3 regions of the Paraburkholderia sp. BR10936 genome follow, and region 3 is predicted to be linked to each of the others. Evidence: riboswitches for the same ligand, from Rfam matches in the RefSeq annotation. Region 3 holds a riboswitch; each other region holds the start of a gene.
What was found. A riboswitch is a leader RNA that binds a small molecule or an ion and turns the genes downstream of it on or off. The one in region 3 is predicted to bind cobalamin.
Positions count from the first base shown of each region.

Region 1 (7,233 bases), on a different contig from region 3:
ATCGTGGTCGAGTTCGGCGCTGGCGCTCGCGCTCGGCGCGAGCCAGCGCACCGTGCAGCGCGCGCTCGATTCGCTCGCGGCGGCGGACAAGGTGCAGTCGTTCGGCTACGGCCGCGCGCGCCGCTGGACCACGCCGCCCGTCCCCGGATTCGCGACGACCTTGTTACTCCCCGCCCCGCTGCCAGGCGATTAGGATGAACGCCTGTCCCTTCATTCAACGAGGAAACCATGAAACGAACGACTGCCGAAATCGTCCGTGAGTACGGCCCTTTTCCCGGCATCGAGAAGGTGGGCGGGGTCACGTACGACGGCAAACAGGTGTGGTTCGCCGTCGGCGAGCGCATCGCGTCGCTCGATCCGCAGAGCGGCGAGACGCAGCGCTCGATCGACATCGCGGCGCACGCGGGCACGGCTTTCGACGGGCGGCATCTGTTTCAGATCGCCGAGGATCGCATTCACAAGATCGACCCTGAAACGGGCCGCGTGCTCGCGACGATTCCCGCGCCCGGAGGCGGCGGCGACTCGGGGCTCGCGTGGGCGGACGGCACGCTCTGGGTCGGGGTGTATCGAGAGCGCAAGATCCATCAGGTCGATCCGCAGACGGGCGCGATCCTGCGCACGCTCGAATCGAGCCGCTTCGTCACGGGCGTGACGTGGGTGGACGGTGAACTGTGGCACGGCACCTGGGAAGGCGACGAGAGCGATTTGCGGCGTATCGATCCGGGCACGGGCGAAGTGCTGGAACAGCTCGACATGCCGCCCGGCACCGCCGTTTCGGGGCTGGAGTCCGATGGCGGCGAGCAGTTTTTCTGCGGCGGCGGGAACAGTGGGAAGATTCGCGCGGTGCGGCGTCCGAAGCGCGAGGGCTAGGCGAGCGGGTGCGCAAGAAACTTATGAGCACCCGCTCGAGCGCAACGCTCAGAACGCTCAGAACGTATAGGTCACCTTGCCAAACGCCGTGCGCCCCAGCGTGTTGTACCCGTAGGCGGTCACGTACTGCCGGTTGAACACGTTCGCCAGCGTGGCCGATAGCGCGAGATGCGCATTGACCTTGTACGACGCGCGCAGGCTCACCGTAGTCCATGAAGGCAGGTAGATCGTGTTGAGCTGGTCGTCGAACGTCGAGCCGTTATACAGCAGCGAAACGCCGGTACTGAGCGCGTGGAGCTGGAACTCGTCCCATGTGTGATCCACGCTCAGGCTCACCGTCTGGCGCGGGCGGCGATTGAGCCAGGTCTGGTCGGTCACGTCCTGCGGATTCAGAATCCCCACCGTAAGGCTCACCGGCGTGTACTGGCCGAGCGTGCCCTTGTACGAGAGGTCGAGACCCTGAATGTGCGCGCGGCCCACGTTCACGGGCAGGAAGGTCTGCGAGTTGTACGTGATGAGATCGTGCACGCGCGTGTCGTACACGGCCGCCGTGAACGTGCCGATCGACGTGGTGGCATCGAGCGCGGCTTCGACCGAGTCGCTGCGCTCGGGCAGCAGGTTGGGATTCGAGTAGCCCGGATAGTAGAGGTCGTTGAACGTCGGCAGGCGGAACGCATTGCCGTACGAAACGCGCGCCGTGTAGACCGGCGTGATGGCCCACGAGAGCGCGACGTTGCCCGTATTCACCGATTGCCCCTGCACGATTTCGTGCCGCCCCGCCAGAAACAGCGTGACGGGTCCGAGCGTGGACGACTGATGCATCGACACGGCCGAATCGTTGCGCGCGGGCAGCCCGCCCGGCACGTCCACGGGCAGGAACGCCAGCTCGCGGGTGTAGTCGTAGGCGAGCTTGGTCTCGCCGTCGAGCGGCATGCCGAAGAGCGTATGGCCTCTTTCCTGATGCGTGATCGAGGTGGAGGTGGAAAAGCGCGTCGAGTCGATCTCGTCGGAGGGGATCGTCGGGTCGTTCGAATAGAGGAACTGACGGTCCGTCGCGTAGCCCACCGACTGGTCGAACTGCGTGGTCGGCGTGATGTCGAGGTGGAACGCGAGACCGGTCGTGAGCTGCGTGTCGCGCTGCCGGTCGTTGCCTCCCGCGTTGTCGTAGGAGAGCTCGGAGCGGTGGTAGAGCGCGAAGGTCGAGATCGACCAGTTGTCGTGCGCGTAGCCAAGGCGCGCGTCGAGGTTCTGCGCGTGGTATGGATTGCGGCCGTCTTCGTGGCCGTAGGCCCCGGGCTGCGTCGCGTCGATGCCCGCCGTGTTGTAGTCGTGCAGGCCCAGCGAGTAGGTGAGGCCGCTCAGTGCGGAAAGCGGCCCTGTCGATGGGATTGTGCCCGAGGTGCGCACCTGCGTGTCGAAGGTCTTGTTCGAGCCGCCGCCGAACGAGACGGTGGTCTGGTTCGGCTGGTTCGACGCATGGCGCGTGAAGAGCTGCACGACGCCGCCCATGGCATCCGCGCCGAACGAGGCGGCCGCGGGGCCCGAGATCACCTCGACCCGGTCGAACGAGGCAGTCGCAAGATCGGCCCATTCGGCCGTGCCCGTGGTGACGGAGCCTATGCGTATGCCGTCGATGAACACGGCCACCTGGTCGGCCGACGAGCCGCGAATGCTCACCCCCGTGTACGACCCCGGGCCGCCGGTCTGCGAGACGGTGACACCCGGCAGCGTGGCGAGCGCCTGCGCGATGCTGGGGTCGACGGGGGACACGCGCTCGAGGTCCTGGCGCGTAAGCACCTGGGTGGTTGCATAGCGCTGGTCGAACGATTGTGGCAGATGCTGCGCGTCGCCCACGACGAGGATATTGGGCAGCGTGGTGTCGCCGCCGGCTTGCTGCGGCGCCTGGGCGGACGATGCATTGGCGGCGTCGGCGGCATGCGCGGTTTGCCACGCCCAGGCGAGCGCGGCGGAAGTCAATACGAATTGGCGAAACTTCATGATGCGGTGGCTGGAAACAGCTCCTGAAATACGGGCTGTCCGTGCAACGGGCGATCGCCACGCGGGCGGTGCTTGCGCATTGGGGATCCCCGCCCGCTGCGGCTGCTGGACTCGGTTGATGGCAGGTCTCCTGGCTCGCGGGTCGACATCCGCAGCCGGCCTTCCCGGTTTCCCAGTGGCCTTCTCTGGCATGGACTCGCCGCTTACAGTTGCGGGGGCAGCCGCAGTCTTGCACTGCGTTCCCTTTTGATCCCGTCGCCGGGAACCATCAGGGCGCAAGGGTAAGGGCCGCGCATTCGGTGCGTCAACCTTTGACGAGCGTCGTGTGGCAAAAACACCCGGTTTGGCTGCTCCCGCAACTTACGCTATCCTTGCGGCTGTTTTTCGCGCGTAGGCGCTGCACAAGCGAAACGCAGCAGGGAAGCCGGTGAGAATCCGGCGCGGTCGCGCCACTGTGACCGGCTGTCAATCGAGCCAGAAGTCAGACCTCGCTACGTCCTCGCCGCATCGAGCGGGGGCGGACGGCGCTCGTCCACGCAATCCCACCTACACAAACAAGACGACTCATGAACAAGAACATTCTCGCCGTCCTGGGTGGGACGGCATTGGCATTCACCGGCGCTGGCGCCTCGGCGCAGCAGGTCACGTTGTACGGTGAGATGGACGCGAGCGTCGACTATGTCAGCGACGTTGGCGGCCGCACCCAATATCGTGCAGGCTCGGGTCTTGTCGACGGCAGCTTCTGGGGCCTGCAGGGCACTGAGGACCTCGGCGGCGGCAACGCCGCGATCTTTCGCCTCGAGCGCGGCTTCTCGGCCACCTCTGGCGAAGCCTTCAACGACCATCCGATCTACGTTGGTCTGCAATCCGAACGACTCGGCACGATCACGCTAGGCCGCCAGTACGACACGATGCACGACTACTTCGCCCCGTTCACGCTAACGGGCGGCGCGGGCGGCACGGCATTCGCGCATCCGTTCGACAACGACAACGCCAACAATTCGTGGCTCGCCTCGAACGCCGTGAAGTACGCGAGCGCAACGTACGGTGGTTTCAGCGCCGGCGCGATGTACGCGTTTTCGAACGAGGCGGGGCGCTTCGCGCAAAATCGCGCTTACGGCTTCGGCGTCCATTACGAAGGCGGCCCGTTCAGCGCAGGCGTGGCGTGGATGCACATCAACGGACGCGGCGCCTCTTCGGTGGGTGCGTACGATACATCGGTGCTGCCGGGTGCGGGCCTCGTGCCGACCGAGGTCGCGGTGCAGCGCGAAGACACCATCGGCGCGGGCATGAGCTACGCGCTGGGAGACGTCACGCTTGGCGCGGCCTGGTCGCGTTCCATTCATACCGGTGTCAGCGAGGCCGACGGCGGCGCGCCCTTGCCTTCGATCGCATTCAGCAATTACGAAGTGAATGCGCTATGGCAGGTGACGCCAGCGTTCTCGCTCGCGGGCATGTATGCCTATACGGGCGCGACCTCCGCGCATTGGCATCAAGGCGCGCTGCAGGCCGGCTATCAACTGTCCAAACGCACGGACGTTTATACCGAGGCGATCTATCAGCGCGCGTCGTCCGGTGCGCTTGCGATGATCAACACCTGCGACCCGTCGGGCGGCCGCAACCAGGTGCTCGTGGCCGCGGGCATCCGGCATCGCTTCTGATGCGTAAAAAAGGCCCCGAACCGTTGCGATTCGGGGCCTTTATACTGCGTGGCTACGTCACGAAGCCGAGAGCTTCACCGAAACGCCGGTCGAAGAATAAACCGGCGTGGCCTTGAAGCCATCGACCGTGACGGTCGCGAATTTCACCGATGCGCCGTTGCCGTCGATCACGTCGATCGTGTCGCCCGCTTTCGGCGTATAGCCGTTCACGAACTTCACATGCAGCGTGCCGCCCGCCACCGTGAGCTGGCCGCCCACACGCAGGCGTCCGCCGCCGTTGCCGTCGATGTCGAGTTCGAGCGTCGTGCCGTCGAGCTGCGTGTACTTGCCCGCCACCGTCAACGGTGCGCTCGTCGCCACGGTCACGCCGCCGCCGGACCCGACGTACACGTCGCCGTTGCCGAAGGCCGTGGTCGACGCTGCAGCGAGCATGCCGCCGCTCACTTGTGAGCCGCCCGTGTAGCTGTTATTGCCCGCAAGCGTGAGCGTGCCGCTGCCCTGCAGCGTGAGCTTGCCCGTGCCGGCGATGTCGTTGCGCCAGGTGTCGGCGGCGTTGAAGCCGCCCTGGGTTGCGTCCATCGCCACGATCACGTTGCCGTTGAACGCACCGTAACCATCTGCAGCACTAAACATGTTCAGACGGCCCCAGCCCTCGGCGTCGTCCATGACCGGATAGCCCGAGACGACTTCGGTCGTCTTCAGCACGATGCGGCGCTGGTCGGCGCTCAGGTACGGGAAGCGCGTTTCGAGCAGTACCTCGGCGCCCTTGGGCACGACGGGCGGCGCTTCGGTGGATTCGATCTGGCTGAAACCGAACGTCATGCGGCGCGCGAACTCCGACTTGTTGGTCGCATAGTCGGCAAAGCGGTCGGTCGCGGTCGTGGACGAATGCGCGAAGGCGGGGAAGGTCGTGGCGCTCGTGCCGGTGGCCTGTTCGAGCGCGCTGTGCGCCTGCGCATAGGCCGCGCTCTTGAGCGTGGCGTTCGCGGGATCGTAGAGATTCGCGGCAGTGGCGGCCAGCGCGAACATGCGGCCGCCGATCACGTCGAGCGGCGAATGCATGCCCGCGAGAATGCGGTTTTCGCCGAGCTCGAGGCCGCGGCTCGCCATTTCCTGGTAACGCTCGGGCACGAGGTATGCCATGGTCATCGCGTCGCGCATGGCTTCGGCTTCGTGGCCGCTGATGAAGCCGCCGTCTGTGGACGGCGTCGTGCTGATGGCCGGCACGAGCGTGGGGTCGACCACGACGCTCGTGCTCCAGCGGAACGGCCGCGCGTATTTGTAGAAGCGCTTGGCGGGCTCGGTGGAAGCATTGTTGCCCATCGTGTTGAGCAGGTCGACCACCTTGCCGAAGGTTGCGTTGCTCGTGCTGCCCACGCCCGTGTTGTTGCCCGAGTCGCTGTAGAGCGTGGTGGTCGCGTCCGCGGGAATCGACGTGATGCTCGTCGTCTGCTGCGCAGCCGAGCGCCAGGCGGCGGTGAGCGGCCCCATGCCGTCGGTCACGCTGTAGCCCTTGCCGCGGCGATCGTCGTAGTAGGCCGCGTCGGCCTGCGCCTGGCTGCGCTGGGTCGTCGCAGTCACGACGTACTGGATGTTCGCGTTCAGCACGGTGCTGTTGAGGATCGTGCCGTTGGGCGTGCCGTCGGTGGGGACGCCCGTCCACGTCGACTGCACGACCGCGGGGAATGTGCCGTTGGCGGGCGCGGAGACGCCCGCGTCCACCAGCTGCGTGAGCGGCTGCCAGAGATCGAGAAAGCGCGTCACCACGCGCACGCCCGCATTCGTCGCGAGCGTGGCGTAACGCGCGTCGCCGCGCTGGTTGGTCGCGATGTTGTCGACAAAAGCCGGTACGTCGGGAATCGGTGCGTTGTCCACGAAGCCGGGGTCGGCTGGCGGCGCGGGAATCGCGGCGGTGGTGGCGGGATCGCTATTGCCGCCTCCACAGGCGGTCAGCGCGGCAACGCTGGTAAGCACTGCCAGGTAGACCGGCAGTGCAATTCGGTGGCGTGATGCGGGCATGCTGAGGGCTCCGTCGTCGTGATTGATGCTGTGTGGTTATTTCTACTGACGGCGGCGAATTATGCTTACCCTCGATTACTCCCTAATTACCAATTTATTACGCAGATGTTAAACGGGAATGGAAATGAAGTGCGTAGAAGTATTTCGCGGCGTCCATTTACGGCTGCGCCTCGAGATAACCGACCCGCACGGGCGGCACGAACCACGCGAGACACAGGCCGGCCAGTGCGGCTACGGCAGCGACGATGAGGCCCATGTGGATCGAATCCACGAGCGCGCTGCGCGCGGAATTCATCATCGCGTCGCCGGCATGCCCGGCGCTCACGAGGCGGCTGATCAGCGCGGCCTGGTCGGCGCGGTCTACGAGCAATTCGGGACTCGCAAACGACCTGAACCATTGCGTCGCCTGATACGAGTCGAGTGAGCGATTCACGCCCATGGTGTAGACGTGGCCGAGCAACGCGCCCGTCATCGCCGTGCCCAGCATGCCGCCGAATGTGCGCAGCGATTGCAGCATCGCCGTGGCGGCGCCGAGATGGTCGCGCGAGACGATCTGCTGCGAGCAGACCGTGAGGCTCGTGCCCACGAGGCCCAGCCCCAGGCCGCTCGCGCCCATGCACGCCATCCACACGAGATGCGGCTCGTTGCCTCGCAGCACCACCACCGCGAGGCTCGCGAATGCCGC
Region 1 covers NZ_JBFRCM010000005.1:127,562-134,794, reverse strand. Annotated here, with positions in the region: gene AB4Y36_RS12855 (helix-turn-helix domain-containing protein) at 1-193, shown strand, start outside; gene AB4Y36_RS12850 (glutamine cyclotransferase) at 229-870, shown strand; gene AB4Y36_RS12845 (TonB-dependent receptor) at 928-2,868, opposite strand; cobalamin riboswitch at 2,971-3,153, opposite strand; cobalamin riboswitch at 3,244-3,378, shown strand; gene AB4Y36_RS12840 (porin) at 3,435-4,529, shown strand; gene AB4Y36_RS12835 (phosphatase PAP2 family protein) at 4,587-6,548, opposite strand; gene AB4Y36_RS12830 (MFS transporter) at 6,706-7,233, opposite strand, start outside.
Region 1: it holds a riboswitch for cobalamin, as region 3 does, so the genes downstream of both, AB4Y36_RS12845 (TonB-dependent receptor) here and cobW (cobalamin biosynthesis protein CobW) in region 3, are expected to answer to the same signal.

Region 2 (7,233 bases), on a different contig from region 3:
CGCAGACTGCTGACGCGCTGCCCGCCGCGGCGAGCGCGTCCGCACGCGCGCCGACCCCGAAGCGGGACTCGCAGCACGATCAGGTCCATTGACGGTACATTGTGGGCATGTCGATGCGCGCCGGATCGGCGCGCGTAGACGCAAGTCCATGTTGATGCGTTAGCAAGGACATGAAGCCCACGTTTTCACTCACGCGTTCGCTCGCGCTCGCGTGCGCCGCCACGGCGGCGTTCACGCTTTCCGGCTGCGACGATCGCCAGTTCGATGCCATGCTCGATACCATCCGGCAGGGATTCAAGGCGTTCTTCGATTCCGTGAAGCCCGACGCGCTGCTGCTCAAGGGCCTCACTCCCGGCGTTTCCACGCTCGAGCAGGTGCGCGAGCAAATGGGCAAGCCCGAGACCGAGCGCGTGTTCGACGACGGCTCGCGCCGCCTCGAATATCCGCGCGGCCCGCAGGGCCTCAAGACCTGGATGGTCGACATCGGTCCGAACGGGCGGCTCGTGGCCATTACTCAGGCGCTTACTGCGGAAAACTTCGCGAAGATCCGCGTCGGCATGAGTGAGGACGAGGTCCGGCGATTGCTCGGTAAACCCGGGCAAGTGGCCGGCTACCGCTTGAAGAAGGAGACGGTGTGGAGCTGGAAGTGGCTGGAAGGGGGCGTGACGCCCGAAGCGTATTTCAATGTGCATTTCGGACCGGACGGGCGGGTCACGACGACCTCGCGCTCGGACGTGATCCGCGGTCGCTGACTGCGTTGACTCAGTCGACCCAGGGCCACGCAAGGAGGCGCGCATGATGAACCGGCGACGGCCCAAGCGTGTCGGACTCGTGCTCGGCGGTGGCGCTGCGCGCGGCTGGGCGCATATCGGCGCGATTCGCGCGCTCGAGGAAGCGGGCATCAAGCCCGACGTGGTATGCGGTACGTCGATTGGCGCGCTCGTCGGCGCGGTGTATGCGAACGGCGATCTCGACTGGCTTGAAGACTGGGTAGGCAAGCTGACCTGGCAGACAGTGGTGCGCCTGCTCGACTTGCGTTTTTCGGGCGGGCTGCTCGGCGGGCGCAAAGTGATCGACCTGTTTGCGCACCAGTTCAACGGCCGCTCGATCGATGACCTGAGGCTGCCGTTCACGGCGGTTGCTACCGAACTCGACACGGGACGCGAAGTCTGGCTGCGCGAAGGCGGCGTGGTGGACGCCGTGCGCGCTTCGATCGCGATTCCCGGCATCTTCACGCCGATCTGGCATGACGGCGTGTGGCTCGTGGACGGCGGACTGAGCAACCCCGTGCCGGTATCCGCCGCGCGTGCGATGCGCGCCGACACCGTGATCGCGATCGACCTCAATCACGACATTCTCAACGGCCGCGACTTGGGCGGTGCGATCGACACGATGCCGCGCGAGCTGCCCGTGGAGGCGAGCGACGCGGCGACGGCGGCATCGGCCGCCGTGGCGGCCAGCGGCGGCGCCAATGGTGCCGAAAACAGCGAAGCGGGGCCCGAACCGCTCCTGCGCCGCAATGGCAAGCGCTTTCCGCGCTGGCTGCAGCCTGCAGGCCCCGGCGCGGCTGGCGGTCCGGACGTGCGCGTGGCGCCGCCGCCTAGCACGCGTGCGCCTTCCGTGTTGAGCTCGGTGGCCCAGAGCATCGACATCATGCAGGTGCGCATTACGCGCAGCCGCCTGGCAGGCGAGCCCGCCGACGTGCTGATCCAGCCGCGCCTGGGCGGCATGGGGATTTTCGACTTTCATCGCGCCGCGCCCGCCATCGAGGAAGGGCGCGCAGCCGTGCAGTACATGATGCCGGCCATCAAGGCACAGCTGGGGCTGGACTAGAGCGCTTCTGGCTACCGATCCAGAATGCCGGCGACGGCGAGGGCAGGGCGGTAGCGCCGTTCCGGTCCTCACTTCATCGCCGCGAGCCAAACCCAGCCGTGCTCTGTGCGGCGTAGGGCCGTCACGGAAAGCGGCGCGATTTCGATCGAGCGAAACCCCGCCGACGGCGCGCCCAGCGCGTGAAGAATCGCCGCCCGGATCACGCTCGCGTGCGTGAAGGCGACCACGTTGTGCCCCGAGTCGGGCACCGCATCGAGCCAGGCGCTGACGCGCGCGCGGACATCGTCGAACGATTCGCCGCCGCCTGGCGGCCGAAAGCCCGGATCGCGCGTCCAGGCCGCAAGGGCCTCGGGCGCTTCGCGCGCGAGATCCGTCAGGCGCTGGCCTTGCCATGCACCGAAGGCGGCTTCGGCGAGCGCTTCAGCTGGCGTTGCCCCGGCGAAGCCTGCCGCGCGTGCGCTCGCGCGGGCGATCGCGGCGGGACTCGTGAGCGCACGCGTCGCCTCGCCATTGCGATTACTACCGGCCAGCCCCGCGTGCCAGCGCTCGCGCCAGGCGGCAAGCGCCTCGAGTGCGCGCGCGTCGAGCGCTGCTTCGGCGTCTTCACCCGCAACAGGCACTTCAGGCACGTGCGGGAACGTGCCCGAGCGCAGCGCAGCGTTCGCCGCATGGCTCACCAGCCAGAGTGTCGTCGACATGCTTTTCCTTATGCTTCACTACTCTTTGGCTGACATCCGGGCCGCGGCCGGCCGCCGCAGCGCGTAGAATACGGGCTCCACGACACGCGGAAGCCGGTGCAAGTCCGGCGCGGTCGCGCCACTGTAACTGGTTGCCGTCGAAAACATCGAAGCAACGGAAGTCAGACCTGCGCGTCGTGAACCACTCTTTCAACGACTAGCGGGGCGCGTAACCCCAGGAGAAGTCAGCATGTCCGAAACCTCATTCCCCTTGCAGCACGCCCCGGCCGCGCCGGCGCCCATTGCGCTGCGAGACATCCTGCCCTGGGCGATCTTCGGCGGCCTGATGCTGCTGCTGGCCCTGTACTTCGTGGGCGCCGAGCAGGGCGCCACGTCGATCTTCCCGGGCATGTACGTCCACGAGTTCGTTCACGACGGCCGCCATCTGCTCGGCTTCCCCTGCCACTGACCGGGAGCTGACCATGGTTGGCAAGTTGCTGGTGCGCGGCATGCTCGCAGGCATCGCCGCGGGACTTCTCACGTTCGGCTTCGCGAAGATCGCAGGCGAGCCCCAGGTCGATCAGGCGATCTCCTTCGAGGAGAAAGCCGACGCCGCGAAGGGCGAAGCGCCTGAGCCCGAAATCGTCAGCCGCAAGACCCAGGCGAGCGTCGGTCTCTTCACTGGCGTGATGGTCTATGGCGCGTCGATCGGCGGACTCTTTGCGCTCGTCTTCGCGTATGCCAATGGCCGCGTGGGGCGTCTTTCGCCGCGCGCGCTCTCGGCCTGGCTCGCGCTCGCGGCGTTCGTCGCGATCTACCTGGTGCCGAACATCAAGTATCCGGCGAATCCGCCCTCGGTCGGCGACCCGGAGACGATCGGCTATCGCACCGGGCTCTTTTTCCTGATGATCGCGATCTCGATCGCCGTGTCGGTGTTCTCGCTCAAGGTGCGCGCCGCTTTCGTGCCGCGCCTTGGCCTCTGGAACGCTTCGATCGTGGCGCTCGTGCTGTTCGTCGTCGTGATCGGCGCGATCCAGCTCGCGTTGCCGACGATCAACGAGGTGCCCGCCGCGTTCCCGGCCGTGCTGCTGTGGAAGTTCCGCACGGTGTCGATCGGCATGCAGTTCATTCTCTGGACCACAATCGGCCTGCTGTTCGGCGCGCTCGCCGAAAAGCTGCTCGGCGCGAACGCCCGTACCGGCAGCGCACGCGGCACGCAAACGCGCGCCGCATAAGCTCCGCCGGGGCCGGCGCGCGCACATCGCGCGCCTATCGAAAAAGCGACCCCAAACTTGCGTAAATGCCCCGCGCGCCTCGCGTGCCGGGGCATTTTTTTTCGCCTTTCAAAAGCATCGCGCCCGCGGCTGTGCGGGCCTGATCCGCACGCGCCGACGCGTCGCGCGGCAATGCTGCACTGCAATATCCGCGCCGCACGAGTTTGAGCAATCCATTTTGCACTGAGACGATCCGCGCCAGTTATCGGTTTCAGCGGCGCCCACGTGCCGCGCGAGGCCGCCCGAAACGACAAAACAACTTTGTTCCGGAGACGCGCGTGATCCTTTACGGCTTTGGCCCGGTGCTGCTCGCCGGCACGATCCAGACCATCGAACTTTCGCTCCTCTCGCTCGGCGTGGCCGTGCTGCTCGGTCTGGCTGGCGCGGCGGCCAAGCTCTCGTTCAACCGGCCGCTCGCCGCCGTGGCGACCGCGTACACGACGCTGATCCGCTCGGTGCCCGACCTCGTGCTGATGCTGCTGCTCTTCTACAGCATCCAGATCGGCGTGAACGAGGCCACCGACGCGCTCGGCATGGCGCAGATCGATATCGATCCGTTCGTGGCCGGCGTCGTCACGCTCGGCTTCATTTACGGCGCGTACTTCACCGAAACGTTCCGCGGCGCGTTTCTCGCAGTGCCGCGCGGCCAGCTCGAAGCGGGGCACGCCTACGGCATGAGCGGCGCGCGCGTGTTCGCCCGCATCCTCTTCCCGCAGATGATGCGTTTCGCGCTGCCCGGCATCGGCAACAACTGGCAGGTGCTCGTGAAGGCAACGGCGCTCGTCTCGATCATCGGTCTCGCCGATGTCGTGAAGGCCGCCCAGGACGCGGGCCGCAGCACCTTCAACCTGTTCTTCTTCCTCGTGATCGCGGCGCTCATCTACCTTGCGATCACCACGCTCTCGAACTTCGCGCTCGTCTGGCTCGAACGCCGCTATTCGGTGGGCGTGCGTCACGCGCAACTCTGAGGACAAGGCCGTCATGAACGAAATCATCCAGCAATTCGGCCGCGCGTTCCTCTACTGGGACGGCGAGCATGTCTCGGGCCTCGCGATGACGCTGTGGCTGCTCGTGATCTCCGTCGCCTTCGGGTTCGTGTGCGCGGTGCCGCTCGCCGTGGCGCGCGTCTCGAGCCGCCGCTGGCTCTCGCTGCCGGTGCGCTTCTACACCTACGTGTTTCGCGGCACGCCGCTCTACGTGCAGTTGCTGCTCATCTACACGGGCGTGTACAGTCTCGCATTCATCCGTTCGGAGCCGCTGCTCGACGCGTTCTTTCGCAGCGGCTTGAACTGCGCCGTGCCCGCGTTCGCGCTCAACACCTGTGCGTACACGACGGAGATCTTCGCGGGTGCGATTCGCGCGACCACCCACGGCGAAGTGGAAGCGGCGCGCGCCTACGGCATGAGCCCGTTCACGATGTACTGGCGCGTGATCCTGCCTTCGGCGCTGCGCCGCGCACTGCCGCTGTACAGTAACGAAGTGATCCTGATGCTGCACGCGACCACGGTGGCCTTCACCGCGACGGTGCCCGACATCCTCAAGGTCGCGCGCGACGCCAACTCGGCCACCTACCGCTCGTTCGAGTCGTTCGGCCTCGCGGCGCTGATCTACTGTGCGGTATCGTTCGTGCTGGTGGCCGCGTTCCGCCGCGCCGAAAAACGCTGGCTCGGCCATCTCGCCGTGCGCACCCGCTGATTCACCGGAAACTGGAGACCATCTTGGCTCAGACGCAATCCTCAGATAGCAAGCTCGTCGCGCGCGACATCCACAAGCGCTACGGCGACAACGAGGTGCTCAAGGGCGTCTCGCTCGACGCGAAGAAGGGCGACGTGATCAGCATCATCGGCGCGAGCGGCTCGGGCAAGAGCACCTTCCTGCGCTGCATCAATTTCCTCGAGAAGCCGAACGCGGGCGAGATCGTCGTGGACGGCGAGGCCGTGCGCACGAAGGCGGGCCGCAACGGCGACCTCGACGTGGCCGATCACAAGCAGTTGCAGCGCATCCGCACCAAGCTCGCGATGGTGTTCCAGCACTTCAACCTCTGGTCGCACATGAACGTGCTCGAGAACGTGATGGAAGCGCCTATCCACGTGCTGGGCGTGCCGCGCAAGGAAGCCGAGGACCGCGCGCGGCAGTATCTGGAGAAAGTGGGCCTCGCGCCCCGCGTGGAGAAGCAATATCCGTCGCATCTTTCGGGCGGCCAGCAGCAGCGCGTGGCGATTGCGCGCGCGCTCGCGATGCATCCCGACGTGATGCTGTTCGACGAACCGACTTCGGCGCTCGACCCCGAACTCGTGGGCGAAGTGCTCAAGGTGATGCAAAAGCTCGCCGACGAGGGCCGCACGATGATCGTCGTCACCCACGAAATGGGCTTTGCGCGCAACGTCTCGAATCATGTGATGTTCCTGCACCAGGGGCGCACGGAGGAGGAGGGCGCGCCCGCCGATGTGCTCGGCGCGCCGAAGAGCGATCGTCTGCGCCAGTTCCTCTCCGGCAGTCTCAAGTAAGCGGCGCGTTCAGTCTCGCGCCGCGTCTTGCCGATGGTCCGTTCCGCCGCTCTTCCTCCCGCTTCAGTTCCGGCCGCCGCGCCCGGGGGCCAGGCGCCGCTCGCGCGCGCCGGCCGCACGACCCAGGTGGCGATCGTCGCGCTCCCGCCGGTTTCGATGTCGGGCGTGGGCCCGATCGTCGACGCGCTCAATCTCGCGAACGAGATCGACGGCCGCGCGCTGTACCGCTGGCAGATGTGCTCGTGGAACGGCCGCCCTGTGCCGCTCGCGGGCGGCGCGCAGTGGCCCGCCGACTGCGCGTTCGGCGACGCCGTTTCGGCCGACTGGCTCATCGTCGTGACCGAGCGCTACCAGCAGTTCGCCGACTACCGGCTCTTTCTCGCGAGTCTCGCGCGCGTGGGGCAGCGCACGCCGCTCGTCACGGGCATTCACCATGGCATCTGGTGGCTCGCGATGGCGGGGCAGTTGCAGGGCTACCGCGTGGCCGCGAACTGGGAGACCTTCCAGCAGTTCGCCGAGCAGTTCGAGCGCACCATCGTCACGCAGCACATCTACGAAATCGACCGCGACCGCGCGACCTGCTCGGGCGGCCAGGCCACGCTCGACTTCATGCTCGCGATGATCGGCCGCGACCACGGCCCGGAACTCGCCGAGCGCATCGCCGACGCGCTCGGCGCGAGCACGCTGCGCAGCGGCGACGAGCGCCAGCGCATTCCGTTCGTGACCGCGCCCGGCGAGCGGCACCCGCGCCTGAACGACGCGCTCAAGCTGATGGAGGCGAATATCGAGGACCCGCTCACGACCGACGAGATCGCGAATCTCGTGGGTGTGTCGCGTCGTCAGCTCGAACGGCTCTTTCGCCAGTACCTCGGCGCGATGCCGTCGAAGTACTACCTGGGCCTGCGTCTTGCCAAGGCGCGCTCGCAGTTGCAGCGCACCAGC
Region 2 covers NZ_JBFRCM010000010.1:2,012-9,244, forward strand. Annotated here, with positions in the region: gene AB4Y36_RS20885 (lysylphosphatidylglycerol synthase domain-containing protein) at 1-92, shown strand, start outside; gene AB4Y36_RS20890 (hypothetical protein) at 171-752, shown strand; gene AB4Y36_RS20895 (patatin-like phospholipase family protein) at 796-1,833, shown strand; gene AB4Y36_RS20900 (histidine phosphatase family protein) at 1,902-2,531, opposite strand; cobalamin riboswitch at 2,576-2,721, shown strand; gene AB4Y36_RS20905 (CbtB domain-containing protein) at 2,761-2,979, shown strand; gene AB4Y36_RS20910 (CbtA family protein) at 2,993-3,745, shown strand; gene AB4Y36_RS20915 (ABC transporter permease) at 4,063-4,752, shown strand; gene AB4Y36_RS20920 (ABC transporter permease) at 4,766-5,479, shown strand; gene AB4Y36_RS20925 (ABC transporter ATP-binding protein) at 5,503-6,291, shown strand; gene AB4Y36_RS20930 (GlxA family transcriptional regulator) at 6,448-7,233, shown strand, end outside.
Region 2: it holds a riboswitch for cobalamin, as region 3 does, so the genes downstream of both, AB4Y36_RS20905 (CbtB domain-containing protein) here and cobW (cobalamin biosynthesis protein CobW) in region 3, are expected to answer to the same signal.

Region 3 (7,233 bases):
ACTCCAGGTTGCCGTGCTTGCCCACGTGCGCGATGGCGTCGATGCCGAAGGTCTCGCGCAGCCAGAAGTAAAACGCGAGATACGCGTGCGGCGGCACGAGTTCGGCGTCGTGGTAGTTCGCGTAGGTGTCGTCGCCGCGCGAGCGCGACGGCTGGATGCCCACGAACACCTGGCCACAGCGCCAGCCCGCAATCATGAAGCGGCCGCGGCGCACCGTGGGGTCATCCTCCGGCACGCCCCAGCGCGCGATCAGCGCGTTTTGCGCCTCGGCGGGCAGTTGCGAGAAGCGCGCGCGGTAGTCGTCGAGGGAAAGACTCTGCCATGCGGGACGCAGCGCGCGCGTGTCGGGATCGTTGGTCACGCCCTGCGTTAGGATGCGCATGAGCGCGTCGCCGTCTGCGGGCAGATCGGCCACGCGATAGCCTTCGTCGCGCAGCATGCGCAGGATGCCGACCACCGAGGCCGGCGTGTCGAGCCCCACACCGTTGCCAATGCGCCCTTCGCTCATCGGATAGTTCGCGAGCACGAGCGCGAGTTTCTTCTCCGCGTTCGGCAGGCTGCGCAGACGGCACCACCGGCGCGCCAGTTCGGCGACGAACGCCACGCGCTCGGCATCGGGCTGATAGCGCACGACATCGACCTGCGTCTCTTTGCAGTGGTATGCGAGGCCCTTGAAGCTGATCGCACGCGTAATCACGCGGCCGTCCACTTCGGGCAGCGCGATATGCATGGCGATGTCACGCGAATTCAGGCCGTGATTGTCCTTCACCCAGTCTTCGCGATTGCCGCCGCTCAGGATCACCTGGAGCACGGGCGCGTCGCCGGCGAGCGCGATCGGTTCGGGGTCGTCGAGCGACGAAGCCGCGAAGGCCGTGGTATTCAGCACGAGCGAGACGTCGTGCTCGGCCGCCAGTTGATCAAGCACGTCGCGGCTCAAAGTGTCCTTGAGCGACGTGATCGCAAGCGGCAGCGGGTTCAGGCCGCGCGCGAGCAGCGCGTCGATGAGGGCATCGAAAGCGGCGGTGTTCGCCGCCTGCAGATGCGCCTTGTAAAACAGCAGCGCGACGACCGGCGCGCCAGGTTGCCAGCGCACGCGCCATTCGTCGATGGTCGCGACGTCGCGCTGCGGGCAATAGAGCGCAGCGGCGGGCAACGCAATGGGCGGCGCAGGCTCGCTGCCCCAGTCGAATGCGCGCCACGCGAGCGCACGCAGGAACGATTCGGCGTTGGCCGCGCCGCCTTCGCGCAGATAACGCCACAGCAAGCGGCAAAACTCGGGCTCGGCGCGGCTCTTCGCGATGAGATTGGGGTCTTCCTGCAAGTCGCCCGAAAACATCGCGAGCAGTTGCCCGCGGCGCTCGGCTAGCGAGACGACCTGCTCGATGCCATATGGCCAGTACGTTTCACCGCCCAGATGATCGACCACCACCACGCGCGCGTGCTGCAAGACATCATCGACGTAGAAGTCCACCGACGCGGGCTGGCGCAAATAGGTGACGTTCGCAAGCCGCACGCTCGGAAAACCTGCGGGCAGGCGCGGCACGACGCTCGCCAGCAGCGCGAGCGTCGTGTCCGCCGAACTGAGCACGACGATCTCGGCGGGCTGCTGGTCGATCCGGATAACGCCCTGCGTGTCGTCGACGAAGCCGCCAGGCGTAGTGCGCAGCAAATGCATGGGACGGCCTCGTCTAGCTGGGTGCGATCACTTCGCGCCCGCGGTCTGCACATTCGCCAGTGCGACATCGAAGGCCGCTTGCAGCGTCGCGCCATCGAGATCCTCTCCGATCAGCACGAAGCGGCTCGCAAGCGGCTGCGCCGCGCTTTCCTGCGCGTTCCAGCGGCGGTCGAAATAGCTGTCGAAGCGACGGCCCACGCCTTGAATCACGAGGCGCATGGGCGCGCCCGGCAACGCGGCAAAACCCTTCACGCGATAGATCGTGTGCGCATCGACGAGTTGCTGCAGCGCCTCGATCACAGTCTCGCGCGAAGCCGCATTGCCCGACACCACAACCGAATCGAACTCGTCATGATGATGATCGGGATCGTCGGCGGAACCGTGATGGTCGTGCCGCAGATGAATGCTCTCCTCGGAGGCCGCCTCGAGCCCGAGCAGCGTATGCAGATCGAGCTTGCCGTGCTGCGCGCGCACGATCTTCACCTGCGGCGGCAGCTCTTCGCGCAGTTCGGCGATGAGCGCGTCCTGGCCCGCAACGTCCAGCAGATCGGTCTTGTTGAGAATGACGAGGTCGGCCGCCGAAAGCTGGTCTTCGAACAGCTCGTGCAGCGGCGACTCGTGATCGAGGTTCGGGTCGGCGCGGCGCTGCGCGTCCACGGCCTGCGGATTTTCGGCGAACTGCCCGCTCGCGGCGGCGGGGCCGTCCACCACGGTCACGACCGCATCGACGGTGAACGCGTTGCGGATCGACGGCCAGTTGAACGCCTGCACGAGCGGCTTGGGCAGCGCGAGGCCCGAAGTTTCGATCAGCACGTGATCGACATCGCCGCGGCGTTCGAGCAGTTTCTCCATCACGGGGAAGAACTCTTCCTGCACGGTGCAGCAAAGGCAGCCGTTCGCGAGTTCGTAGAGCTGGCCTTCCGTTTCGTTGCCGTTTTCGTCGCAGCCAATGCCGCAACCGCGCAGAATCTCGCCGTCGATACCGAGTTCGCCGAATTCGTTGACGATGACCGCGACGCGCAGGCCGCCCGCGTGCTGGAGAATGTGACGCAGCAACGTGGTCTTACCGCTGCCGAGAAAGCCCGTCACGATCGTGACTGGAATCTTGCGCATTTGCATGAAGTGCTCCTTCGGCGCCAGGCCGTATCGAGGGGCATGGTGCGTCGCGCCTGCCGTTCGTGCGGGTGCCGTGTTGCGCACACGCGCGTATCCATGGAGACGCTGTCACGCGCAACGATTCAACAACCTGCAGGGGACGAACGACCAGAAACGCACCCGGGCCTCGCCCGGCTGACGCATGAAAATCACGGACCCGGCACCGCATCCCCGCAGCGCGAATCCCACGTATCTGGCCGGTATCCGGACTGACGAAACACCGCTTCGCCTTCCCGCGCGAGCGGCCTTGCGGCCGGCTTGCACAGTGGCGTGGACTGCGTAAAGCATGGAAGCGGTTTGCGGCATTCGTGCGAACGCCGCGCTCGTTGTACCGTTGCGGGTGCAGTTCAGGTTGGCCACGCCCGAGGCGGGATGGCTCCCTGATTCCCGTTTAACTGCGCGCGCATTATGAATCGCGCGCGAGCACCAGAGTGCGTGCGAGTGTAGGCGCGGGGGGCCCGTGCGTCAAGGAAGGCGTGGGAAGCCGCAAAAGCGTGTGCTATCGTAGCGCGCATCCGGCGCCCGCCGGAACGCGACGCTTTTGCTCGTTTTGCCCCTGCGGTCACGCCTTCGATCGACGCCCTCGCCGTGAATCCTGCCGAAAATCGCGCCTCGGGCGCAGCCTCATTCGAAGCCACGCCGGAACCCGCGCAGCGCGTGCCGCCGCTTGCGCTCGGCATCGGCTGCCGGCGCGGCGTGACGCTCGCGCAGGTCGAAGCCGCGGTGCGCGCCGCGCTCGGCGCGTGGCCTCTCGACAGCGTAACGGCCGTGGCGACGCTCGATGCAAAAGCCGGCGAACCCGGCTTGCAGGCGTTTTGCGCGGCACATGCGCTGCCGCTTCAGACGTACACGCGGGAGCAACTCGCCGCGACACCGATACTGGCGCCGCCCTCCGCAGCCGCGCAAACGCAGTTCGGCGTAGGCGGCGTGTGCGAACCCTGCGCGCGTCTGGCGGCGGGCGGCGCTCCGCTCGTGCGCGGCAAGCTGGCGCTCGACGGCGTGACGGTCGCAATCGCAGCCTTTCTGCCAAACGACGCAAATGCGGACGCGAAAGCGCCGCAACCAATCCAATCCCGATGATGAAAACCGATCCCGAATCGCACCAACGCATGACGCAACGCCGCCGCGAGGGCCACGAGAAGAAGCAGGCCGCCGCGACGCACGAAAAGGGCCTGTTGATCGTCAACACCGGCAACGGCAAGGGCAAGAGCACGGCCGCGTTCGGCATGGCCGTGCGCATGCTCGGCCACGGCATGAAGCTAGGCGTCGTGCAGTTCATCAAGGGCGCGCTGCACACGGCCGAACGCGATTTCCTCGGCAGCGTTGCTCACTGCGATTTCGTGACGATGGGCGACGGCTACACCTGGAACACGCAGAATCGCGACGGCGACATCGCCACCGCGCGCAAGGGCTGGGACGAAGCGAAGCGCATGATCGAGAGCGGCGAGTACGCCATGGTGATCCTCGACGAACTCAACACGGTGCTCAAATACGAGTACCTGCCGCTCGACGAAGTGCTCGGTGTGATCGCCTCGCGCGCGCCGCACGTGCACGTGGTCGTGACGGGCCGCCATGCGCCCGACGCGCTGATCGAAGCGGCCGACCTCGTCACGGAAATGCGCCTCGTGAAGCATCCGTATCGCGAGCAAGGCGTGAAGGCGCAAAAGGGCGTGGAGTTTTAAGCGCATGAGCGCAACGATTGCCTGCCCCGCGCTCTTCATCAGCGCGCCCGCTTCGGGCCAGGGCAAGACCACGCTCACGGCTGGCCTCGCGCGACTGCACCGGCGCGCGGGCCGACGCGTGCGCGTCTTCAAGACCGGGCCGGATTTTCTCGACCCGATGATCCTCGCACGCGCGAGCGGCGCGCCCGTGCTCTCGCTCGACCTGTGGATGGTGGGTAAAGAAGCGTGCCGCGCCCTGCTCGCGCAGGCCGCGCGCGACGCCGACCTGATCCTTATCGAAGGCGTGATGGGCCTGTTCGACGGCACGCCGAGCAGCGCCGATCTCGCGACCGAGTTTGGCGTGCCGGTGGCCGCCATCGTCAGCGCGAAGTCGATGGCGCAGACCTTCGGCGCGATCGCGTTCGGTCTCGCGCATTTTCGGCCGGAAGTGCCCTTTCACGGCGTGCTGGCCAACCGCGTGGGCTCGGCGCGTCACGCGCAGATGCTGCAGGAGGCATTGCCCGCCGATGTGCGCTGGCTCGGGCACGTTGCGAGCGAAGCAACGATGGCGCTGCCCGATCGCCATCTCGGCCTGCATCAGGCCGCTGAGATCGACGACCTCGACGCGCGCATCGAACGCGCCGCCGACGCGCTCGCGCAAACCGCGCTCGCCGAATTGCCGCCTGCGGTGGCATTCGCCGATCCTTCGCACGACGAAACGATTGCACGCCGGCTCGAAGGCCGTCATGTCGCCATTGCGCGCGACGCTGCGTTCTCGTTTCTCTATCCTGAGAACATCGCGTTACTCGAGATGCTGGGTGCGACTGTAAGTTACTTCTCGCCGCTCGCAAACGAACTCGCGCCCGCCGGCGCCGACGCGATCTTTCTGCCAGGCGGCTATCCCGAGCTACATGCCTCGACGCTCGCGCACAATACGCAGACCGCGAATTCGTTGCGCGCGCATGTATCCGCGGGAAAGCCGCTCGTCGCTGAATGTGGCGGCATGCTCTATCTGCTCGATGCACTGACCGACGTGGAAGGCACGCGCACGCCGATGCTCGGCCTGCTTCCCGGCGAGGCGGTCATGCAAAAGCGTTTCGCGGCGCTCGGCATGCAGCAGCTCGACGGCGCGCATGGCGCGCTACGCGGCCACACGTTTCACTATTCGCGCGTCGCCACGCCGCTGGCGCCCGCGCTCACGGCACACCACGCACAGACCGGCGCGCCCGGCGAGGCGCTGTACCGGCACGGCTCGATCGCGGCCACCTATATGCACGCTTACTGGCCCTCCAACCCGGCTTTCGCGGCCGCACTCTTCCATGGCACAGCCCTTTGACGAAGCCGAACGCGCGGCGGTCTACCGCGCGATTTACGAGCGCCGCGACATGCGGCACTTCGCACCGGGCCCGATCGATCCCGCGACACTCGCGCGCCTGCTCGACGCCGCGCATCACGCGCCGAGCGTGGGCTTCATGCAGCCGTGGCGGATCGTGCGCATCACGGACCATTCGGTGCGCGAGCAGTTGCACGCGACGGTCGAGCGTGAGCGCATTGCAACCGCCGATGCGCTGGGCAAACGCCGCGACGAGTTCATGAAGCTCAAGGTGGAGGGCATGCGCGATTGCGCCGAGGTGCTCGTGGTCGCGCTGATGGACCGCCGCGAAACCCACGTCTTCGGCCGCCGCACGCTGCCCGAGATGGACCTCGCCTCCGTGGCGTGCGCGATCCAGAACATGTGGCTCGCGGCGCGCGCCGAAGGGCTCGGTATGGGCTGGGTGTCGATCTTCGACGTCGACGAGGTGCGCACCCTGCTCGCCATGCCGCCCGGCGCCAAGCCGGTGGCGATCCTCTGCGTGGGTCAGGTCGACGCGTTCTACCCGCAGCCGATGCTCGAAATGGAACAGTGGGCCGAACGCAAGCCGCTTGGCGAATGCGTGTTCGAAAACCGCTGGCCGCAGGACGAGCCGGCGAGCGTGCCCGAAGCGGCGCCGAACACACCCGGAAAGTTGCCCTGAACTACTGCTGATTGACGGGTGAGACGGAGAGCACTTCCGGCATGCCCGGCGCTTGATCCGCCGTGCCGGCGCTGGCCGGACCCTTCAGCTTGACGCGCCATTGCGGCGCGCCCGCGTACGGCAGCCGCGCCAGTGCGCCCGCCACGAGATACGGCACGGCCTCGCGGGCGTCGGCGTTGCGGTCGCGCTTCACGGCGCTCACCTTGTAGACCTCGTTACCATCGGGCAACGCGAAAAAACGCAGCGTCAGCGTGTGCACGTAGGGCCGCCCGAACCACGGCAACGACGGTCCCTCGGCCGGCGCGCAGCCGGCGCCGCAGCTAGCGTCCACGACTTTCACCTCGGCGGGATGCGTGTCCCACGCCACCGAGACGAGATAGCGCGCCGCCTCGGGCGCGCCTGCCTTGAAGCCGCGCTGCGCGAGACCGTCGCTCAGCAAAGCCTGGTACGGGAGGATCTCGCCCGCATCGGCCTGGGCCGGCGTTGGCGCAAAACGGTAGGTCGCGGGCTGGCTGGTCGCAGCCGTTGCGGGCAGCGCGCCTGTGGCCACGACGTCGGTCGTCACGCCCGCGCATCCGGCAAGGGCGACGAGCATCGGTAGCAGACAGATCGACAGCAAGGTCTTCACGAAACACTCCATCGGGTTGCCGCCGGCATGCGGCCAACGGCATTCGGGTTATTCATGCATGCATGCGCAGCAGGAACGACACGGCACGACTCATGCCGG
Region 3 covers NZ_JBFRCM010000023.1:34,803-42,035, reverse strand. Annotated here, with positions in the region: gene cobN (cobaltochelatase subunit CobN) at 1-1,675, opposite strand, end outside; gene cobW (cobalamin biosynthesis protein CobW) at 1,703-2,794, opposite strand; cobalamin riboswitch at 3,008-3,276, opposite strand; gene AB4Y36_RS34570 (cobalamin biosynthesis protein) at 3,419-3,910, shown strand; gene cobO (cob(I)yrinic acid a,c-diamide adenosyltransferase) at 3,910-4,512, shown strand; gene AB4Y36_RS34560 (cobyrinate a,c-diamide synthase) at 4,517-5,827, shown strand; gene bluB (5,6-dimethylbenzimidazole synthase) at 5,811-6,506, shown strand; gene AB4Y36_RS34550 (DUF4136 domain-containing protein) at 6,508-7,134, opposite strand; gene AB4Y36_RS34545 (CHASE2 domain-containing protein) at 7,225-7,233, opposite strand, start outside.